Regions from separate parts of the Streptomyces sp. NPDC048291 genome, predicted to be linked through region 3. Evidence: predicted binding sites of a transcription regulator. Region 3 holds the regulator's gene; each other region holds the start of a gene.
The links. Region 3 encodes HrcA, which represses chaperone genes, less so after heat shock. Its sites were predicted from a motif close to TTNGCACTCNGNNNNNCNGAGTGCNAA; they were not measured.
Positions count from the first base shown of each region.

Region 1: the regulator HrcA is predicted to act here: its motif matches at 4,154-4,180, upstream of groES (co-chaperone GroES).
Region 2: the regulator HrcA is predicted to act here: its motif matches at 3,004-3,030, upstream of groL (chaperonin GroEL).

Region 1 covers NZ_JBICZC010000020.1:43,294-49,337, reverse strand. Annotated here, with positions in the region: gene ACGF5O_RS43135 (MOSC domain-containing protein) at 1-194, shown strand, start outside; gene ACGF5O_RS43130 (SDR family NAD(P)-dependent oxidoreductase) at 292-1,065, shown strand; gene ACGF5O_RS43125 (ester cyclase) at 1,155-1,862, shown strand; gene groL (chaperonin GroEL) at 1,949-3,574, opposite strand; gene groES (co-chaperone GroES) at 3,701-4,009, opposite strand; gene ACGF5O_RS43110 (polysaccharide deacetylase family protein) at 4,313-5,116, opposite strand; gene ACGF5O_RS43105 (polysaccharide deacetylase family protein) at 5,113-6,000, opposite strand.
Region 2 covers NZ_JBICZC010000007.1:190,413-196,456, forward strand. Annotated here, with positions in the region: gene ACGF5O_RS20365 (glucosyl-3-phosphoglycerate synthase) at 1-191, opposite strand, end outside; SAM riboswitch class I at 349-510, shown strand; gene thrC (threonine synthase) at 529-1,815, shown strand; gene ACGF5O_RS20375 (ubiquitin-like small modifier protein 1) at 1,859-2,134, shown strand; gene ACGF5O_RS20380 (cold-shock protein) at 2,603-2,809, shown strand; gene groL (chaperonin GroEL) at 3,193-4,815, shown strand; gene ACGF5O_RS20390 (tyrosine-protein phosphatase) at 5,025-6,044, shown strand, end outside.
Region 3 covers NZ_JBICZC010000002.1:114,708-120,751, reverse strand. Annotated here, with positions in the region: gene hemW (radical SAM family heme chaperone HemW) at 1-1,223, shown strand, start outside; gene ACGF5O_RS04880 (DUF3097 domain-containing protein) at 1,541-2,356, opposite strand; gene ACGF5O_RS04875 (MBL fold metallo-hydrolase) at 2,391-3,113, opposite strand; gene hrcA (heat-inducible transcriptional repressor HrcA) at 3,286-4,302, shown strand; gene dnaJ (molecular chaperone DnaJ) at 4,303-5,439, shown strand; gene ACGF5O_RS04860 (nitronate monooxygenase) at 5,735-6,044, shown strand, end outside.

The DNA.
Region 1 (6,044 bases), on a different contig from region 3:
TCCGGGCCGGCGACCCGATCGAGATCGTCCACCTTCCGGAGCACGGGGTGACGGCGGCGATGGAGTTCCGCGCGACCACCACCGAGCGGGAGCTGCTGCCCCGGCTGCTCGCGGCGGGCGCGGCCCTGCACCCGGAGGCGCTGGCCCAGGCCCGGAAGTACGTGGCGGCACAGTCGGCGACAGGAAGGGACTGAACGGTCGTCACGCGCAGGCCGTTCACCGGCGCTTCACCCTTAGGGAGAGCCGGTGCGCACAGCGGACGCCGTCAGTCCGGGTAACTACCCTTGGTCCATGACAACGGCTCTGATTACGGGATCGACCGCGGGGATCGGTGCCGCGTTCGCGCGGCGCCTGGCGGCTGACGGGCACAACCTCGTCCTGGTGGCTCGGGACACCAAGCGGCTGCGCGAACAGGCGACCGAGCTGCACGACCGGCACGGCATCGAGGCGGAGGTGCTCACCGCCGACCTCGCCGAGGACCCCGGCATCGAGTCGGTGGCCGCCCGGCTCGGCGACCGCAGGAACCCGGTCGACCTGCTGGTCAACAACGCCGGCTTCGGCAACAAGGGCCGTTATCTGGACGTCTCGATGGCCGACGAGCTGCGCATGCTCAAGGTGCACTGCGAGGCGGTGCTGCGGCTGACGTCGGCGGCGGCCGAGGCGATGCGGGAGCGCGGCCGGGGCGGTGTGGTCAACGTGGCGTCGGTGGCGGCCTTCGTGCCGCGCGGGACGTACGGCGCCTCCAAGGCGTGGGTCGTGCAGTTCACCCAGGGCGCCGCGCGCGACCTCGCGGGCACCGGGGTGCGGCTGATGGCGCTGGCGCCGGGGTTCGTCCGTACGGAGTTCCATCAGCGGGCCGGGATGGGCACGGACAACATCCCGGGCTGGATGTGGCTGGACGCCGACAAACTGGTCGCGGCGGCGCTGGTCGACCTCGCGCGCGGGAAGACGCTGTCGGTCCCGGATCCCCGCTACAAGGTGCTGACGGGCCTGGCGAAGGTGGCGCCGCGCGGGCTGGTGGGCGGCATCAGTTCGAGGACGGGCCGCAAGTACGGGCCGCAGTAGACCGCGACGGCGGCACAGCAGGAGCCGCGGCCGGTCCGGTGGGAAAATGGGCGTGCGGGGCCGGACCAAGGGGGGCCGGAGGCGGTGTCATGACGTTCGTGCAGCTCATCGAGTGCAGGACCAGCCGGCTGACCGAGATGGAACGGCTGCTGGACAGGTGGGTCGAGCAGACCAGGGGGAAGCGGACGGCGACGCACGCGGTGGTCGGCCGGGACCGCTCCGACGCCTCGCACGTCGTGGAGATCGTGGAGTTCCCGTCGTACGAGGAGGCGATGCGGAACTCGACGCTCCCGGAGACCGACGAGGTCTTCCACGACCTGCTGGCGCTCTGCGACGGGACGCCGACGTTCACCGATCTGGACGTGGTGCGCGACGAGCGGTTGTACGCCGGTACCGTGCGGCGGTTCTTCGAGACGATCGGCGCGGCCGGTCCGCTGGCTCCGCTGGACGGGCTGCTCGCGGAGGACTGTCACGACCACGATCCGGGCAACGAACAGGCCACCATCGGCATGGACGCGGTACGGCGCGAGATCGAGATGTGGCGGGGCGCCTTCGACTTCACGTTCCATGTCGAGGACCAGTTCACCCAGGACGACCGGGTGTGCACCCGGTGGATCTGGAAGGGGCGGCAGAAGGCGGAGTTCCTGGGGCTGCCGAACACCCGGGGGCTGGTCAGGACGACCGGGACGACGATCCACCGCTTCGACGCCGCCGGGAAGATCGCCGAGGGCTGGTGGGAGTACGACCGGCTCGGGCTGATGGGCCAGCTCGGTGCACTGGACGCGCTGGAGAACTGAGACCACAGTGAAAGCCCGCGAGGGGCGAAGCCCCCGTACCCGGCGGACGACCGGGGACGGGGGCTTCGTGCGACGCCGGGGCGGTGCTAGTGCGCGTGCCCGTGCGAGTGGCCCGCGGCGGCGGCCTCTTCCTCTTCCTTCTTCTCGACGACCAGGGTCTCGGTCGTCAGGAGCAGGGAGGCGATGGAGGCGGCGTTCTCCAGGGCGGAGCGGGTGACCTTGACCGGGTCGATGACGCCGGCCTTGACCAGGTCGCCGTACTCGCCGGTGGCGGCGTTGAAGCCCTGGCCCTTCTCCAGCTCGGCGACCTTGGAGGTGATGACGTAGCCCTCCAGGCCGGCGTTCTCGGCGATCCAGCGCAGCGGCTCGACGACGGCGCGGCGGACGACGGCGACACCGGTCGCCTCGTCGCCGGTCTTGCCGAGGCCGTCCTCCAGGACCTTCGCGGCGTGGACGAGCGCGGAGCCACCACCGGAGACGATGCCCTCCTCGACCGCGGCGCGGGTCGCGGAGATGGCGTCCTCCAGACGGTGCTTCTTCTCCTTCAGCTCCACCTCGGTGGCGGCGCCGACCTTGATCACGCACACGCCGCCGGCCAGCTTCGCGAGGCGCTCCTGGAGCTTCTCGCGGTCCCAGTCGGAGTCGGTGTTCTCGATCTCGGCCTTGATCTGGGCGACGCGGCCGGTGACCGCACCGGAGTCACCGGCGCCGTCGACGACCGTGGTGTCGTCCTTGGTGACGGTGACGCGGCGGGCGGAGCCCAGCACGTCCAGGCCGACCTGGTCGAGCTTGAGGCCGACCTCCTCGGAGACGACCGTGGCGCCGGTGAGGATCGCCAGGTCCTCCAGCATCGCCTTGCGGCGGTCGCCGAAGCCGGGGGCCTTGACCGCGACCGCGTTGAAGGTGCCGCGGATCTTGTTGACGACCAGGGTCGACAGCGCCTCGCCGTCGACGTCCTCGGCGATGATCAGCAGCGGCTTCGAGGCGTTGCCCTGGATGATCTTCTCCAGCAGCGGCAGCAGGTCCGCGATGGAGGAGACCTTGCCCTGGTTGATGAGGATGTAGGGGTCCTCCAGGACGGCTTCCATGCGCTCCTGGTCCGTCACGAAGTACGGCGACAGGTAGCCCTTGTCGAAGGCCATGCCCTCGGTGAAGTCCAGCTCCAGACCGAAGGTGTTGGACTCCTCGACGGTGATGACACCGTCCTTGCCGACCTTGTCCATCGCCTCGGCGATGAGCTCGCCGACCTGCGTGTCCTGGGCGGACAGCGCGGCGACGGCGGCGATGTCGGACTTCTCCTCGATCGGGCGGGCCGACGCGAGCAGGTCCTCGGAGACGGCGGCGACCGCGGCGTCGATGCCCTTCTTCAGGGAGGCCGGGGAAGCGCCCGCGGCAACGTTCTTGAGGCCCTCGCGGACGAGCGCCTGGGCCAGCACGGTGGCGGTGGTCGTACCGTCACCCGCGATGTCGTTGGTCTTGGTCGCCACCTCCTTCACCAGCTGCGCGCCGAGGTTCTCGTACGGGTCCTCGATCTCGACCTCGCGGGCGATCGTGACGCCGTCGTTCGTGATGGTGGGAGCACCGAACTTCTTGTCGATGACGACGTTGCGGCCCTTGGGGCCGATCGTCACCTTCACCGTGTCGGCAAGCTTGTTGACGCCGCGCTCAAGGGCGCGACGGGCGTCCTCGTCGAACTTCAGGATCTTCGCCATGGCAGCGGATGCCCTCTCGGAATTCTTGGGTGAACAAGACTGCGCCCCTGGCGCCCGGCTTCTCGGAGGATCGCGGGGGCCAGGGGCGCAGCTTCAAGCGGAGTGCTTGAGGTGTGAGTCGCAGGCTTACTTCTCGATGATCGCGAGCACGTCGCGAGCCGAGAGGACGAGGTACTCGTCGCCGTTGTACTTCACCTCGGTGCCGCCGTACTTGCTGTAGAGCACGATGTCGCCGACCTGGACGTCGAGCGGCAGGCGCTCGCCGTTCTCGAAACGGCCCGGGCCCACGGCGAGGACGGCGCCCTCCTGGGGCTTCTCCTTCGCGGTGTCCGGGATGACCAGGCCGGAGGCCGTGGTCTGCTCGGCGTCGAGCGGCTGGACCACGATGCGGTCCTCGAGCGGCTTGATGGCAACCTTGGAGCTGGCGGTCGTCACGATCCGACCTCCCCCTTCGGAGATCACGGGGTTAACTGTCTGAGGTGGCGACCAGGTGGATCCGTCGTCGCGGGTGCCGGACCTGCCCGTCGCGTTGTTGGCACTCTCATCTGCCGAGTGCCAGAGCCGAGACTATGACCGCGATTAGCACTCGGTCAAGCGGAGTGCCAATTGCCTGCGGCGCGGCGCCGAAAAAACCGGGTTGGCCTGGGTTGTGGTGGCCGTCCCCGGGGGCTGCGCCCCCAGACCCCCCTTTGGCCTCCGGCCTCGTCCTCAAACGCCGGACGGGCTGGATTCGTGGCGCTACAGGTAGTCCTCCAGGCGGCCCACCGTCAGTCCGCTGGCCTGTACGCGGCGCAGGAGGCGGGCGGTGCGGTCTCTGAGGGGTGGGCCGAGGGCCTCGTCGGGGCCGACGAGGATGATGTCGCCGGGGCGGAGTTGTTTCTCGCCGGTGCGGTAGGTGATGCCGTCGGGGGTCGTCGAGGCGCGCCACAGGACCACCGCGGTGACCCCGCAGTCCGCCGCCGCGCGCAGGGTGGTGGTGTCGTAGATGCCGTAGGGCGGGCGGAAGAGGCGGGGGCGGATGCCGAAGCGGGACTTCAGCTTCTCCTGCTGGCCGCAGATCTCGGCGCGCTGGCCGGCGTACGGCAGGCCGGGCATGGCCGGGTGGTCCAGGGTGTGGTTCTGGACGCTCGCGCCGACCGACTGGAGGCGGGCGAAGTGGCCGTAGCCGGGGCCGACCACGCTGTCCGTGAGGAACATGCTCACCGGCAGGCGCAGTTCGCGGACCATGTCGACGAAGCGGGGGTCCTTCTCGGCGCCGTCGTCGTAGGTCAGGAAGACCACCCGGTCGGAGGTGGGGACGTGGTCGACGACCGGGGGACGGGCGGTGCGGAACGACAGCGGGTGGAGCGGCGGGCGGGGAGCCGCGGGAAGCGGCGCGGTCAGGCCCCAGCGGCGGTACGCCGGCTCGCCGGAGGGGCCGTGCGGGTGCACCCGGTCGGCCGCCTTCCTGCCGAGCCGTTCGATGGGGTCGACGGAGGGCGCGCACGCGGCCAGGACGAGGGCGGCGGCCAGGACGGCGGCCGTCGCCCCCGGTCGGCTCACAGGTAGTCCTCCAGGCGCGCCACCGCGTAGCCGTCGCGGGTGACCTTGTTCAGGAAGCGGCGCATGTCGTCGACCATGGTGCCGTCCCACTCGTTCCGGCCCCGGAAGTGCGTGAGGACGATGTCACCGGGGTGCAGCGAGCGGTCCCACTCCCGGTACTCCCAGTGGTCGACGTACACCTCCTCGTCCCAGATCGGCGCGTACTTGATGCCGCAGGCCTTGGCGGCGCGCAGGGTGTCGCCGTCGTAGTTGCCGTAGGGCGGCCGGAAGACCGTCGGCGCCCGGCCGAACTGCCTCTTCATGATGTCCTGCATGCCGCAGATCTCGTGCTTCTGCTCGTCGTAGGTCAGACCGGGCATGTAGGGGTGGGTGAGGGTGTGGTTGTTGAGGGTGTGGCCCTCGGCCTGCATCCGGCGGAAGTAGCCGTAGTCGTCCTTGACCAGGTAGTTGCTGAGGAACGCGGTGTACGGGATCCGCAGCTCGCTCATCATCCGCAGGAAGTCCGGGTCCTTCTCGGCGCCGTCGTCGATGGTGAGGAAGACGACCTTCTTCCTGGTCGGGATCGTGGTGAAGACCGGGGGCAGGTCGTCCTCCACCTGGCCGTCCACCTCGAAGCCGTCGCGAGCGGTGATCCTCGGCCGGTACTTGGGCGGGGCCGGGGGCCGCAGCGGGACCTCGTCCAGCCTCCAGCGCCGGGCGGCGGCGACCAGGGCGGCGTGGTCGTCGGGGGCGGCGGCGCCCCGGTGGGCCTGCTGGCCCGCGGCGGGACGGACCCCGGCCTCGTCGCCCGGTCCGGCGCAGCCGGAGACGACGGCGGCCACGGCCAGGAGGGCACCGAGGGCCCGAGCCGCCCTATTTTTGTCATTTTGTACGACTGCTCGCATGGCCTCGGATCCTTCCAGCCCTCTCCCCGGAACCCGGGCAGACA
Region 2 (6,044 bases), on a different contig from region 3:
GGCACCTGCTGCATGAGGTCGTGGCGGATGATCGCGACGATGTCGCCGACGGTCTCCTCCTCGTTGAGCGCGGGCAGCACGACGCTGACCGTCTGCCCGGAGGACCGTTTGGCGGCCATGACCCGGTGCAGCGGACGATCGGTTACGGACCAGGAGCGGGTGGCCAGCCAGCGCTCGACTTCTTCCAGCACGGTCAGCGGCTCCTCACTGTCACGGCCACACGGGGACGTGTGATCCATCTCGCGGTTCGGACGACTCTCTCAACTGTCCTGGCCTTCGGTTACAGTCTTGAACAACGCCGATGACCATCGCATGTCCTGGGGTCACCCGGCGTTGACAACCGCATACCGCTCATCCAGAGGGGCAGAGGGAAACGGCCCGTTGAAGCCCCGGCAACCCTCCAGTCGGTTCTCGTAGATCGCCGATCAGTGTCGATCGCTCGCGAGGCTCCCGGCTAGGGAAGGTGCCAAATCCGTCTCACGGCGAGATGCGTCGTGAGGAAGATGAGGAGAAAGGGCCTCGCCTCACATGGCTGCGCAGACTGTTGCACCCACCACCGACTCTACGACCGTCGACCTCGGTCCCGCCGCTGCCCTGAGCTGCCGCGAGTGCGGTCACCGGGTGCCACTCGGCCCGGTTTTCGCCTGCGAGGAGTGTTTCGGCCCGCTGGAGATCGCGTACGACTTCTCGGCCTACGACACCGAGGAACTCCGCAAGACGATCGAAGCGGGTCCCGCGAACATCTGGCGCTACGCGCCGCTGCTGCCCGTCCCCGCGGACGTGGCGACCAAGCCGAACATCAACCCCGGCTGGACCAAGCTCGTCCAGGCCGACAACCTGGCGCGCGAGCTGGGGGTCACCGGCGGGCTGTACGTGAAGGACGACTCCGGCAACCCGACGCACTCCTTCAAGGACCGCGTCGTCGCCCAGGCCGTCGAGGCCGCCCGCGCCTTCGGCTACACCACCCTCTCCTGCTCCTCCACCGGCAACCTGGCCGGCGCGGTCGGTGCCGCCGCCGCCCGGGCCGGCTTCCGCTCCTGCGTCTTCATCCCGCACGACCTGGAGCAGGGCAAGGTCGTCATGGCCGCGATCTACGGCGGCGAGCTCGTCGGCATCGAGGGCAACTACGACGACGTGAACCGTTTCTGCTCCGAGCTGATCGGCGACCCGGCCGGCGAGGGCTGGGGCTTCGTCAACGTCAACCTGCGGCCGTACTACGCGGAGGGCTCCAAGACCCTGGCGTACGAGATCTGCGAGCAGCTCGGCTGGCGGATCCCGGACCAGCTGGTCATCCCGATCGCCTCCGGCTCGCAGCTCACGAAGATCGACAAGGGTCTGCAGGAGCTGATCAAGCTCGGTCTCGTCGAGGACAGGCCGTACAAGATCTTCGGCGCCCAGGCCGAGGGGTGCTCGCCGGTGTCGGTGGCCTACAAGGAGGGCCACGACGTGGTCCGCCCGCAGAAGCCGAACACCATCGCCAAGTCGCTGGCCATCGGCAACCCGGCCGACGGGCCGTACGTCCTCGACATCGCGCGGCGCACCGGCGGTGCGGTGGAGGACGTCACCGACGAGCAGGTCGTCGACGCCATCAAGCTGCTCGCGCGGACCGAGGGAATCTTCGCGGAAACCGCCGGCGGAGTGACGGTTGGAGTCACCAAAAAGCTCATTGAGAATGGGTTGATTGATCCGGCAAAGTCGGTCGTTGTACTCAACACCGGTGATGGACTGAAGACGCTGGACGCGGTGGCGGGGACCGGACTCACCGCGACCATTCGCCCGAATCTGGAGTCTTTCCGCGAAGCCGGGCTCGCCTGAGTCCCCCGAGAAATAGGGCGTTGCCCAGACCGGAGGTAAAAACGTGAGCGTCACCGTTCGCATCCCCACCATCCTGCGCACCTACACCGGTGGTCAGGCCGAAGTCGCCGCCGAAGGGGCCACCCTCGGCGAGGTCATCTCGGACCTGGAGAAGAAGCACACCGGGATCTCCGCGCGCGTTCTCGACGACCAGGGCAAGCTGCGCCGGTTCGTCAACGTGTACGTCAACGACGACGACGTGCGGTTCGAGCAGGGCCTGGAGACCGCCACCCCGGACGGCGCCGGCGTCTCCATCATCCCGGCCGTCGCCGGCGGCTGACCTGCTGACCTGCTTGACAGGCTGATCGAATGACCGAACATTACCTTCGGTAACGCCGATCACCGACTGTTCATCTGATTGCCCCCTCCGTGAGAGAAGCGGAGGGGGCAATTCTGTGTGGTTGAGCGCGGTAGAGTTGGGGAACACGGTCCCGATCTCCAGGTCGGGAGCCCCGTATTCGATACCGCGAGCCCGACAAGAAGTAGCCAAAGTGCGCGGGTTATATGCGGCTTTTGTGACCTTTACGGGGCCCGACTTGCCCTGAATTCGGCCGAATTCTTGCTACATTCCGGACCCCTTCCGTCCAGAATTCTCGTCCGATTGACCTGTTGCAGACGGCAGTTGGACAGATACATTCAGCCGCGGTCGACGCGTTCCGGCGCACGCCCCCAACCAATGGGGGGTGAGGTCTGACCCGGATCCGCGAAGTGTGGATCTGTGCAAGGGCCAGTAATAGGGGAGTTAGGCATGGCTCAGGGCACCGTCAAGTGGTTCAACGCGGAGAAGGGGTACGGCTTCATCGCGGTCGACGGTGGTGCGGATGTTTTCGTCCACTACAGCGCGATTCAGATGGACGGCTACCGCACCCTGGAGGAAGGTCAGCGAGTCGATTTCGAGATCTCGCAGGGCCAGAAGGGGCCGCAGGCGGACATGGTCCGGCTGGCGACCAGCTGAAGCACGCGCCGACTGACAGCGACGTTCTTCTGTACTTGTCCGAAGGGCTCGTGCCTCCCGGGGCACGGGCCCTTCGGCATGCCCGGGCACGCCCCGCGCGGGCCGGACTCAGGGGGCCCGATCCCCGGGAGGCGCTTGCGCCCGCCCGTCACCCGACCACCACCCCTCAACGAGCACTCGCTTCGCGAGCGCGCCTTGCACTCTCGATGGGCGAGTGCTAATCATTGGCGTTAGCACTCTGAAGGTGAGAGTGACAACGAAGGACCGGGTCGGTGAGGCCCGCAGGCCGGGTGGGGCAAGAAACCCACGGGTCGGCGAGCCGTCCGTCGCGGGCGCGGGCGCGGTCCGAAGACTCACCCCCAGTCCTGGAGGGACCACTTCACATGGCCAAGATCATCGCGTTCGACGAGGAGGCGCGGCGCGGCCTTGAGCGCGGTATGAACCAGCTCGCCGACGCCGTCAAGGTCACCCTCGGCCCCAAGGGTCGCAACGTCGTCCTTGAGAAGAAGTGGGGCGCCCCCACGATCACCAACGATGGTGTGTCCATCGCCAAGGAGATCGAGCTGGAGGACCCGTACGAGAAGATCGGCGCCGAGCTGGTCAAGGAAGTCGCCAAGAAGACGGACGACGTCGCCGGTGACGGTACGACCACCGCGACCGTGCTCGCCCAGGCCCTGGTCCGCGAGGGCCTGCGCAACGTGGCCGCCGGTGCCAACCCGATGGCCCTGAAGCGCGGTATCGAGAAGGCCGTCGAGGCGGTCTCCGGTGCCCTGCTCGAGCAGGCCAAGGACGTCGAGACCAAGGAGCAGATCGCCTCCACGGCCTCCATCTCCGCCGCCGACACCCAGATCGGCGAGCTCATCGCCGAGGCCATGGACAAGGTCGGCAAGGAAGGCGTCATCACCGTCGAGGAGTCCCAGACCTTCGGTCTGGAGCTGGAGCTCACCGAGGGTATGCGCTTCGACAAGGGCTACATCTCGGCGTACTTCGCCACCGACATGGAGCGTATGGAGGCGTCCCTCGACGACCCGTACATCCTGATCGCCAACTCGAAGATCGGCTCCGTCAAGGACCTGCTCCCGCTCCTGGAGAAGGTCATGCAGTCGGGCAAGCCGCTGCTGATCATCGCCGAGGACGTCGAGGGCGAGGCCCTGTCGACCCTGGTCGTCAACAAGATCCGCGGCACCTTCAAGTCCGTCGCCGTCAAGGCCCCGGGCTTCGGCGACCGCCGCAAGGCGATGCTGAACGACATCGCCATCCTCACCGGTGGCGAGGTCATCTCCGAGGAGGTCGGTCTCAAGCTGGAGAACACGACCCTCGACCTGCTGGGCCGCGCCCGCAAGGTGGTCATCACCAAGGACGAGACCACCATCGTCGACGGCGCCGGCTCCACCGAGCAGGTCCAGGGCCGGGTCAACCAGATCCGCGCCGAGATCGAGCAGTCCGACTCGGACTACGACCGCGAGAAGCTCCAGGAGCGCCTGGCGAAGCTCGCCGGTGGCGTCGCCGTCATCAAGGCCGGTGCCGCGACCGAGGTCGAGCTCAAGGAGCGCAAGCACCGCATCGAGGACGCCGTTCGCAACGCGAAGGCGGCCGTCGAGGAGGGCATCGTCGCCGGTGGTGGCGTGGCCCTGCTCCAGGCCTCCCAGGTCTTCGAGAAGCTGGAGCTCGAGGGTGACGAGGCGACCGGCGCCAACGCCGTGAAGCTCGCCCTGGAGGCCCCGCTCAAGCAGATCGCCGTCAACGGTGGTCTCGAGGGTGGCGTCGTCGTCGAGAAGGTCCGCAACCTCCAGGTCGGCCACGGCCTGAACGCCGCGACCGGCGAGTACGTCGACATGATCGCCGAGGGCATCATCGACCCGGCGAAGGTGACCCGCTCTGCCCTGCAGAACGCCGCCTCCATCGCCGCGCTGTTCCTCACCACCGAGGCCGTCATCGCCGACAAGCCGGAGAAGGCCGCCGCGGCCGCTCCGGGCGGCATGCCGGGCGGTGACATGGACTTCTGAGCCTGACGGCTCGGACGTTCCGACGCAGCACCGAGGGCGGCACTCCCTGTTCGACAGGGGGTGCCGCCCTTCGGCGTCTCCGCTGCCGGGCTGCGGGGCTGCCGGGCTGCCGGAGGCGGCGGGGCATGGCACAAACTGCCATCTCTGCACATTCAGTCAGTCATCTGCCGTTCACGCGACCGTCGGTAAGTGCACACAGCATCCGTTTCATGAACAACACCAGACTCGCCGCCGTCGTCCTCGCCCTCGGCGCCGCCTCCGTCACGCTCACCGCGCCCGCGGCCTCCGCCGCGCCGGCCGCGCACGCGCCGCACTCCTCGCGCATCCCCTTCACCGCGGCCACCGTGACCGCGAACGACGACGGCTCCTACCGGCTCGTCTGGAAGGCGCCCGGCGTCCGCTCGGTGACCGTCCGTGCGCACGGCCGGGTCGTCGCGCGCGGCGGCGCCACCGGCGACGTGACCGTGCGGGGGCTGCCCGCCGCCGACCGCCAGTGGTTCGACTTCGTCCCCGGGCGCGGCGGCTCCCTGCACCTCGCCGACCGGCTGGTCAAGCTCGACGGCACGGTCAACTTCCGCGACGCGGGCGGCTACCGCACCGCCGACGGCCACTGGGTGAAGATGGGCGAGATCTACCGCTCCGACGCCCTGGACAAGCTCACCGCGGCCGACGTCGCCAAGCTCCGGCGCCTCGGCATCCGCGCCGACTACGACCTGCGGACCGCCTCCGAGCGCGCCTCCGCACCCGACGTCGTACCGTCCGGCGTGACGTACCACGTCGCCGACGTGCTGGCCGGCTCCACCATGACCAGCACCATGCCGACGACCGAGGAGGCCGCCGTCCGGATGATGGTGGACGGCGAGAAGTTCATGGTCGGCGGTGCCACCGCGCGGGCCGCCTACGCCTCCGTCTTCGCGGGTGTCGCCGACGGGAGCCGGCACGGCCTCCTCTACCACTGCACCGCCGGCAAGGACCGCACCGGCTGGTCCAGCGCCGCCCTGCTCACCGCGCTCGGCGTGCCCCGGGACACCGTGATGGCGGACTACCTGGCCAGCAACACCTACCGCGCCTCGGCCAACGCGGCCACGCTCGCCGCGATGACCCCGGCCCAGGCGAAGGTCTACAAGCCGCTCCTGGACGTCCGTGCCGAGTACCTGAACTCGGGCTTCGACGAGGTCGAGGACGAGTACGGCTCGTTCGGCGCCTACCTGAAGCAGGGCCTGGGCGTC
Region 3 (6,044 bases):
CACTCCCCGACGGCGAGCCCGTCCCCGACGACGGCGCGCTCCCCGCGTCCGCGCTCGCCGGCGCCGCCGCCCGCCCCCTCGGGTTCTACCTGCACGTCCCGTACTGCGCGACCCGCTGCGGCTACTGCGACTTCAACACGTACACGGCGACCGAGCTGCGCGGCACCGGCGGTGTGCTCGCCTCCCGCGACAACTACGCGGACACGCTGATCGACGAGGTCAGGCTGGCCAGGAAGGTCCTCGGCGACGATCCGCGCGAGGTGCGGACCGTGTTCGTCGGGGGCGGCACGCCTACGTTGCTGGGCGCCGCCGATCTCGTACGGATGCTGGGCGCGATCCGCGACGAGTTCGGGCTCGCGGCGGACGCGGAGGTCACGACGGAGGCGAACCCGGAGTCCGTCGACCCCGCCTACCTGGCGGCCCTGCGGGAGGGCGGCTTCAACCGGATCTCCTTCGGCATGCAGAGCGCCAAGCAGCACGTGCTGCGGGTCCTCGACCGCACCCACACCCCCGGGCGCCCCGAGGCGTGTGTCGCGGAGGCCCGCGCGGCCGGCTTCGAGCACGTCAACCTCGACCTGATCTACGGCACCCCGGGCGAGTCCGACGACGACTGGCGGGCCTCCCTGGACGCGGCGATCGGTGCCGGACCCGACCACGTGTCGGCGTACGCGCTGATCGTCGAGGAGGGCACCCAGCTGGCCCGGCGGATTCGCCGCGGCGAGGTCCCGATGACCGACGACGACGTCCACGCCGACCGCTACCTGATCGCCGACTCGGTGCTCTCGGGGGCGGGCTTCGACTGGTACGAGGTGTCCAACTGGGCGACCTCCGAGGCGGGCCGCTGCCTGCACAACGAGCTGTACTGGCGGGGCGCCGACTGGTGGGGCGCCGGGCCGGGGGCGCACTCGCACGTGGGGGGCGTGCGGTGGTGGAACGTCAAGCATCCGGGGGCGTACGCGGCGGCGCTGGCGTCCGGGCGGTCGCCGGGGGCCGGGCGGGAGGTCCTGTCGGACGAGGACCGGCGGGTGGAGCGGATCCTGCTGGAGCTGCGGCTACGGGAGGGCGTGCCGCTCTCGCTCCTGCGGGAGGAGGGCCTGAAGGCCTCGCGGCGCGCGTTGGGGGAGGGGCTGCTGGAGAGCGGTGCGTACGACGAGGGGCGGGCTGTGCTGACGCTGCGGGGGCGGTTGCTGGCGGATGCGGTGGTCAGGGACCTGGTGGACTGATCACCCGGGCGAGTGAACCGGTGCGGAACGCAGGTTCGGTCCCCAACCTGGTTCGCAGTCTGCTGTCGTAACTGGCGGTGGCAGAAACCGGAGGGCTGCGGGAGATGACCGCTGTGGACGACCGACCGATGACCACCGACGTCGTGGAGTTCTTCGCAGGACACAGTGCGCCATGATCGGGTCGATGATCAGGTACACGGGTACTCGTCCAGCCGCGGACTGTCAGGTACAGCGAATCAGCAAGTTCGGCGTACCCGTGCCCTTGGAGCTGTTCGGCCTTGAGCTGGACACCGATACGTTCGGCACCCTTCCTCGCGTCAGGCCCCACCGCTACCCGTGACGAAGTCGATCAGCTCCTCCACCCGCCCGAGCAGCTCCGGCTCCAGGTCCTTGTAGGAGGTCACCCGAGCCAGGATGGCCTGCCATACCGCGCCCGTGTTCTCCGAGGGCCAGCCCAGCGCCCGGCAGACGCCCGTCTTCCAGTCCTGGCCGTGCGGGACGCGTGGCCACGCGTCGATGCCCAGGGACGAGGGTTTCACCGCCTCCCAGATGTCGATGTACGGGTGGCCGACCACGAGCGCGTGCTCGCTCGTCACCGACTGGGCGATGCGCCACTCCTTGGTGCCGGGGAGCAGGTGGTCGACGAGGACGCCCAGGCGGGCGTCGGGGCCGGGGGCGAATTCGGTGACGATGGCGGGGAGGTCGTCGACGCCCTCCAGGTACTCCACGACGACGCCCTCGATGCGCAGGTCGTCGCCCCAGACCTTCTCGACCAGTTCCGCGTCGTGGCGGCCCTCCACGTAGATGCGGCCCGCGCGGGCGACACGCGCGCGTGCGCCGGGGACTGCGACCGAGCCGGAGGCGGTGCGGGAGGGGCGTACCTGCCCTCCGGACGTGGGGCGGACGAGGGTGACGGTCCGGCCCTCCAGGAGGAAGCCGCCCGGCTCCAGCGGGAAGACGCGGTGCTTGCCGAAGCGGTCCTCCAGGGTGACCGTGCCCGCCTCGCAGCGGATCACCGCGCCGCAGAAACCGGTGCCCGGCTCCTCGACCACCAGACCGGGCTCGGCGGCCACCTCGGGCACCGGCTTCGGCTTCTTCCACGGCGGGGTCAGATCGGCGGAGTACTGGCGCATTCGGATGACGATAGGAGAAGCCGAACGGGTGCGCCTACGACACGCCGAAACGGGCCGACAGGGCGTCACGCTGGGCCCGTACGAACGCCGCGTCGACCACCGCTCCGTGACCGGGGACGTACCGGGCGCGGTCGCCGCCGAGCGCGAGGAGGCGGTCGAGAGCGGCCGGCCAGCGCGACGGTACGGCGTCGGGTCCTGCCTGCGGGGCGCCGGACTCCTCCACCAGGTCGCCGCAGAAGACCACCGGCGGGTCGCCGGGGACCAGGACCGCGAGGTCGTGGGAGGTGTGGCCGGGGCCGACGGCGGCCAGCAGGGCCCGGCGGCCGTCGCCCAGGTCGAGGGTCCACTCGCCGGAGACCGGGTGGCGGGGGAGCGGAAGGGTGTCCGTCGCCTCCTCGGCCTCCGGGGACGGCAGGCCGTTGCGGATCGCGTCCAGACGGAGCTCCTCGCGGCCGTACGCGAGGACGGCCTCCGCGCCCGCCACCGCGTACAGGTCCGCGCCCGCGAAGGCGGCCGCGCCGAAGACGTGGTCGAAGTGGGGATGGGTGAGCGCGAGATGGGTCACACGGCGGCCGGCCAGGGCCTGCGCCTCCGTACGCAACCGTGCGCCCTCCGCCAGGCTCGACCCGGCGTCCACCATCAGGGCCGTGCCCGCGCCCAGGACCAGACCCGCCGTGCAGTCCCAGCCCGGCAGCCGGCACCGGCCGACCCCTTCGGCCACCCGCTCCCAGCCCAGCTCTTCCCAAGTCACCGTCATGCCGCGACGCTAGCCGTAGAACGCCATGGGTCCCGACCGACCTTGCCCAGTCAGTACCCCACGGCCGTACACTGGGCCGGGGATGCTGGCACTCGCGTTCGCAGAGTGCCAGACGAAAGGCCCGAAGGGACCGAAAGGCCGCGGGGACGACTTTCTGGAGGTGTGGCGCCGGATGCTGAGTGAACGCAGGCTTCAGGTATTGCGCGCCATCGTCCAGGACTACGTCGGCACCGAGGAACCGGTCGGGTCGAAGGCGCTGACCGAACGGCACAACCTCGGGGTCTCCCCGGCGACCGTGCGCAACGACATGGCCGCCCTGGAGGACGAGGGGTTCATCGCCCAGCCGCACACCAGCGCGGGGCGGATCCCCACCGACAAGGGGTACCGGCTGTTCGTCGACAAGCTGGCCGGCGTCAAACCGATGAGCGCGCCCGAGCGGCGGGCCATCCAGAACTTCCTCGACGGCGCCGTCGACCTCGACGACGTGGTGGCGCGGACCGTGCGGCTGCTGGCGCAGCTGACCCGGCAGGTGGCGGTCGTGCAGTACCCGTCGCTGACCAGGTCGACCGTGCGGCACGTGGAACTGCTGTCGATGGCCCCGGCCCGGCTGATGCTGGTCCTGATCACCGACACCGGGCGGGTCGAGCAGCGGATGGTCGACTGTCCTGCGCCCTTCGGGGAGACGTCTCTGGCGGACCTGCGGGCGCGGCTGAACAGCCGGGTCGCGGGGCGCCGGTTCTCGGACGTGCCCCGGCTGGTGGAGGATCTGCCGGAGGCGTTCGAGGTCGAGGACCGCGGTGCGGTCTCGGCGGTGCTCTCCACCCTGCTGGAGACGCTCGTCGAGGAGAACGAGGAGCGGCTGATGATCGGCGGTACCGCCAATCTCACCCGCTTCGGGCATGACTTTCCCCTCATGATCCGGCCCGTCCTGGAGGCTCTGGAGGAGCATGTCGTGCTCCTCAAGCTCATGGGCGAGGCGGGGGATTCGGGCATGACCGTACGCATCGGTCACGAGAACGCCTACGAGGGACTCAACTCCACGTCCGTGGTGTCGGTCGGCTACGGTTCGGGCGGCGAGGCAGTCGCCAAACTCGGCGTGGTCGGACCGACCCGCATGGATTACCCGGGAACGATGGGAGCGGTACGAGCGGTGGCACGGTACGTCGGACAGATCCTGGCGGAGTCGTAAGTGGCCACGGACTACTACGCCGTTCTCGGCGTGCGCCGCGACGCGTCGCAGGAAGAGATCAAGAAGGCGTTCCGTCGGCTCGCGCGCGAGCTGCACCCGGACGTCAACCCGGATCCGAAGACCCAGGAGCGGTTCAAGGAGATCAACGCCGCCTACGAGGTGCTCTCCGACCCGCAGAAGAAGCAGGTCTACGACCTCGGCGGGGATCCGCTGTCGCAGAGCGGCGGCGCGGGCGCGGGCGGCTTCGGGGCCGGCGGGTTCGGGAACTTCTCGGACATCATGGACGCGTTCTTCGGTACGGCGTCCCAGCGCGGGCCGCGGTCTCGTACCCGGCGCGGCCAGGACGCGATGATCCGGATCGAGGTCGAGCTCGACGAGGCGGCCTTCGGTACGACCAAGGACATCCAGGTCGACACGGCGATCGTCTGCAACACCTGCAACGGTGAGGGCGCGGCGCCGGGCACCTCCGCCCAGACGTGTGACATGTGCCGGGGCCGGGGTGAGGTCTCGCAGGTGACGCGGTCCTTCCTGGGCCAGGTCATGACCTCGCGGCCCTGCCCGCAGTGCCAGGGGTTCGGGACCGTCGTGCCGACGCCGTGCCCCGAGTGCGCGGGCGACGGGCGGGTGCGGTCGCGGCGGACGCTGACCGTGAAGATCCCCGCCGGTGTCGACAACGGCACGCGGATCCAGCTCGCCGGTGAGGGCGAGGTCGGGCCCGGCGGCGGTCCCGCGGGTGACCTGTACGTCGAGATCCACGAGCTGCCGCACTCCACGTTCCAGCGGCGCGGGGACGACCTGCACTGCACGGTGACGATCCCGATGACGGCGGCGTCGCTCGGTACGAAGGTGCCGCTGGAGACGCTGGACGGGCTGGAGGAGGTCGACATCCGGCCGGGCACCCAGTCCGGGCAGTCGATTCCGCTGCACGGGCGTGGGGTCACGCATCTGCGGGGTGGCGGGCGGGGTGACCTGATCGTGCACGTCGAGGTGACGACGCCGACGAAGCTGGATCCCGAGCAGGAGCGGTTGCTGCGGGAGTTGGCGAAGCTGCGGGGGGAGGAGCGGCCGACGGGGCAGTTCCAGCCGGGTCAGCAAGGGCTGTTCAGCCGGCTGAAGGACGCGTTCAACGGGCGTTGACCGGGTGCCCTGGGCAGGGCGCACCGTGAAGGGGCTCCGCCCCTTCGACCCCGCCAGGGGGCTCCGCCCCCTGGACCCCCAAGACCTATGCCCACCCACCACCCGAATCGGTTGGCAGAGGGGTGCGGTCGCCCCTTGCGACTCGGTCCGTAGAGGGGTGCGGTCGCCTCTCGTGACTCGGTTCTGCGGGAGGTGTGGGCAGGGTGGTCGGGGTGCTCGTGCCGGGAGATTTCTGGCATGTGCCAATGGGGCGGCCCGATTCGGTCTTGTTCGGAGGACGTGACAACATGCCGTCATGTCCTCCGCACTGACCGATCTCTTCCCTCTTCCGATCGTGCAGGCCCCCATGGCAGGCGGGGTCTCCCTCCCGCAGCTCGCCGCCGCCGTGTCCGAGGCGGGCGGGCTGGGGTTCCTGGCCGCCGGGTACAAGACCGCCGACGGGATGTACCAGGAGATCAAGCAGCTGCGAGGGCTGACCGGCCGGCCCTTCGGGGTGAACGTCTTCATGCCGCAGCCCGAACACGCCGAGTCGGGCGCCGTGGAGGTCTACGCGCATCAGCTGGCCGGTGAGGCCGCCTGGTACGAGACCGAGCTCGGTGACCCGG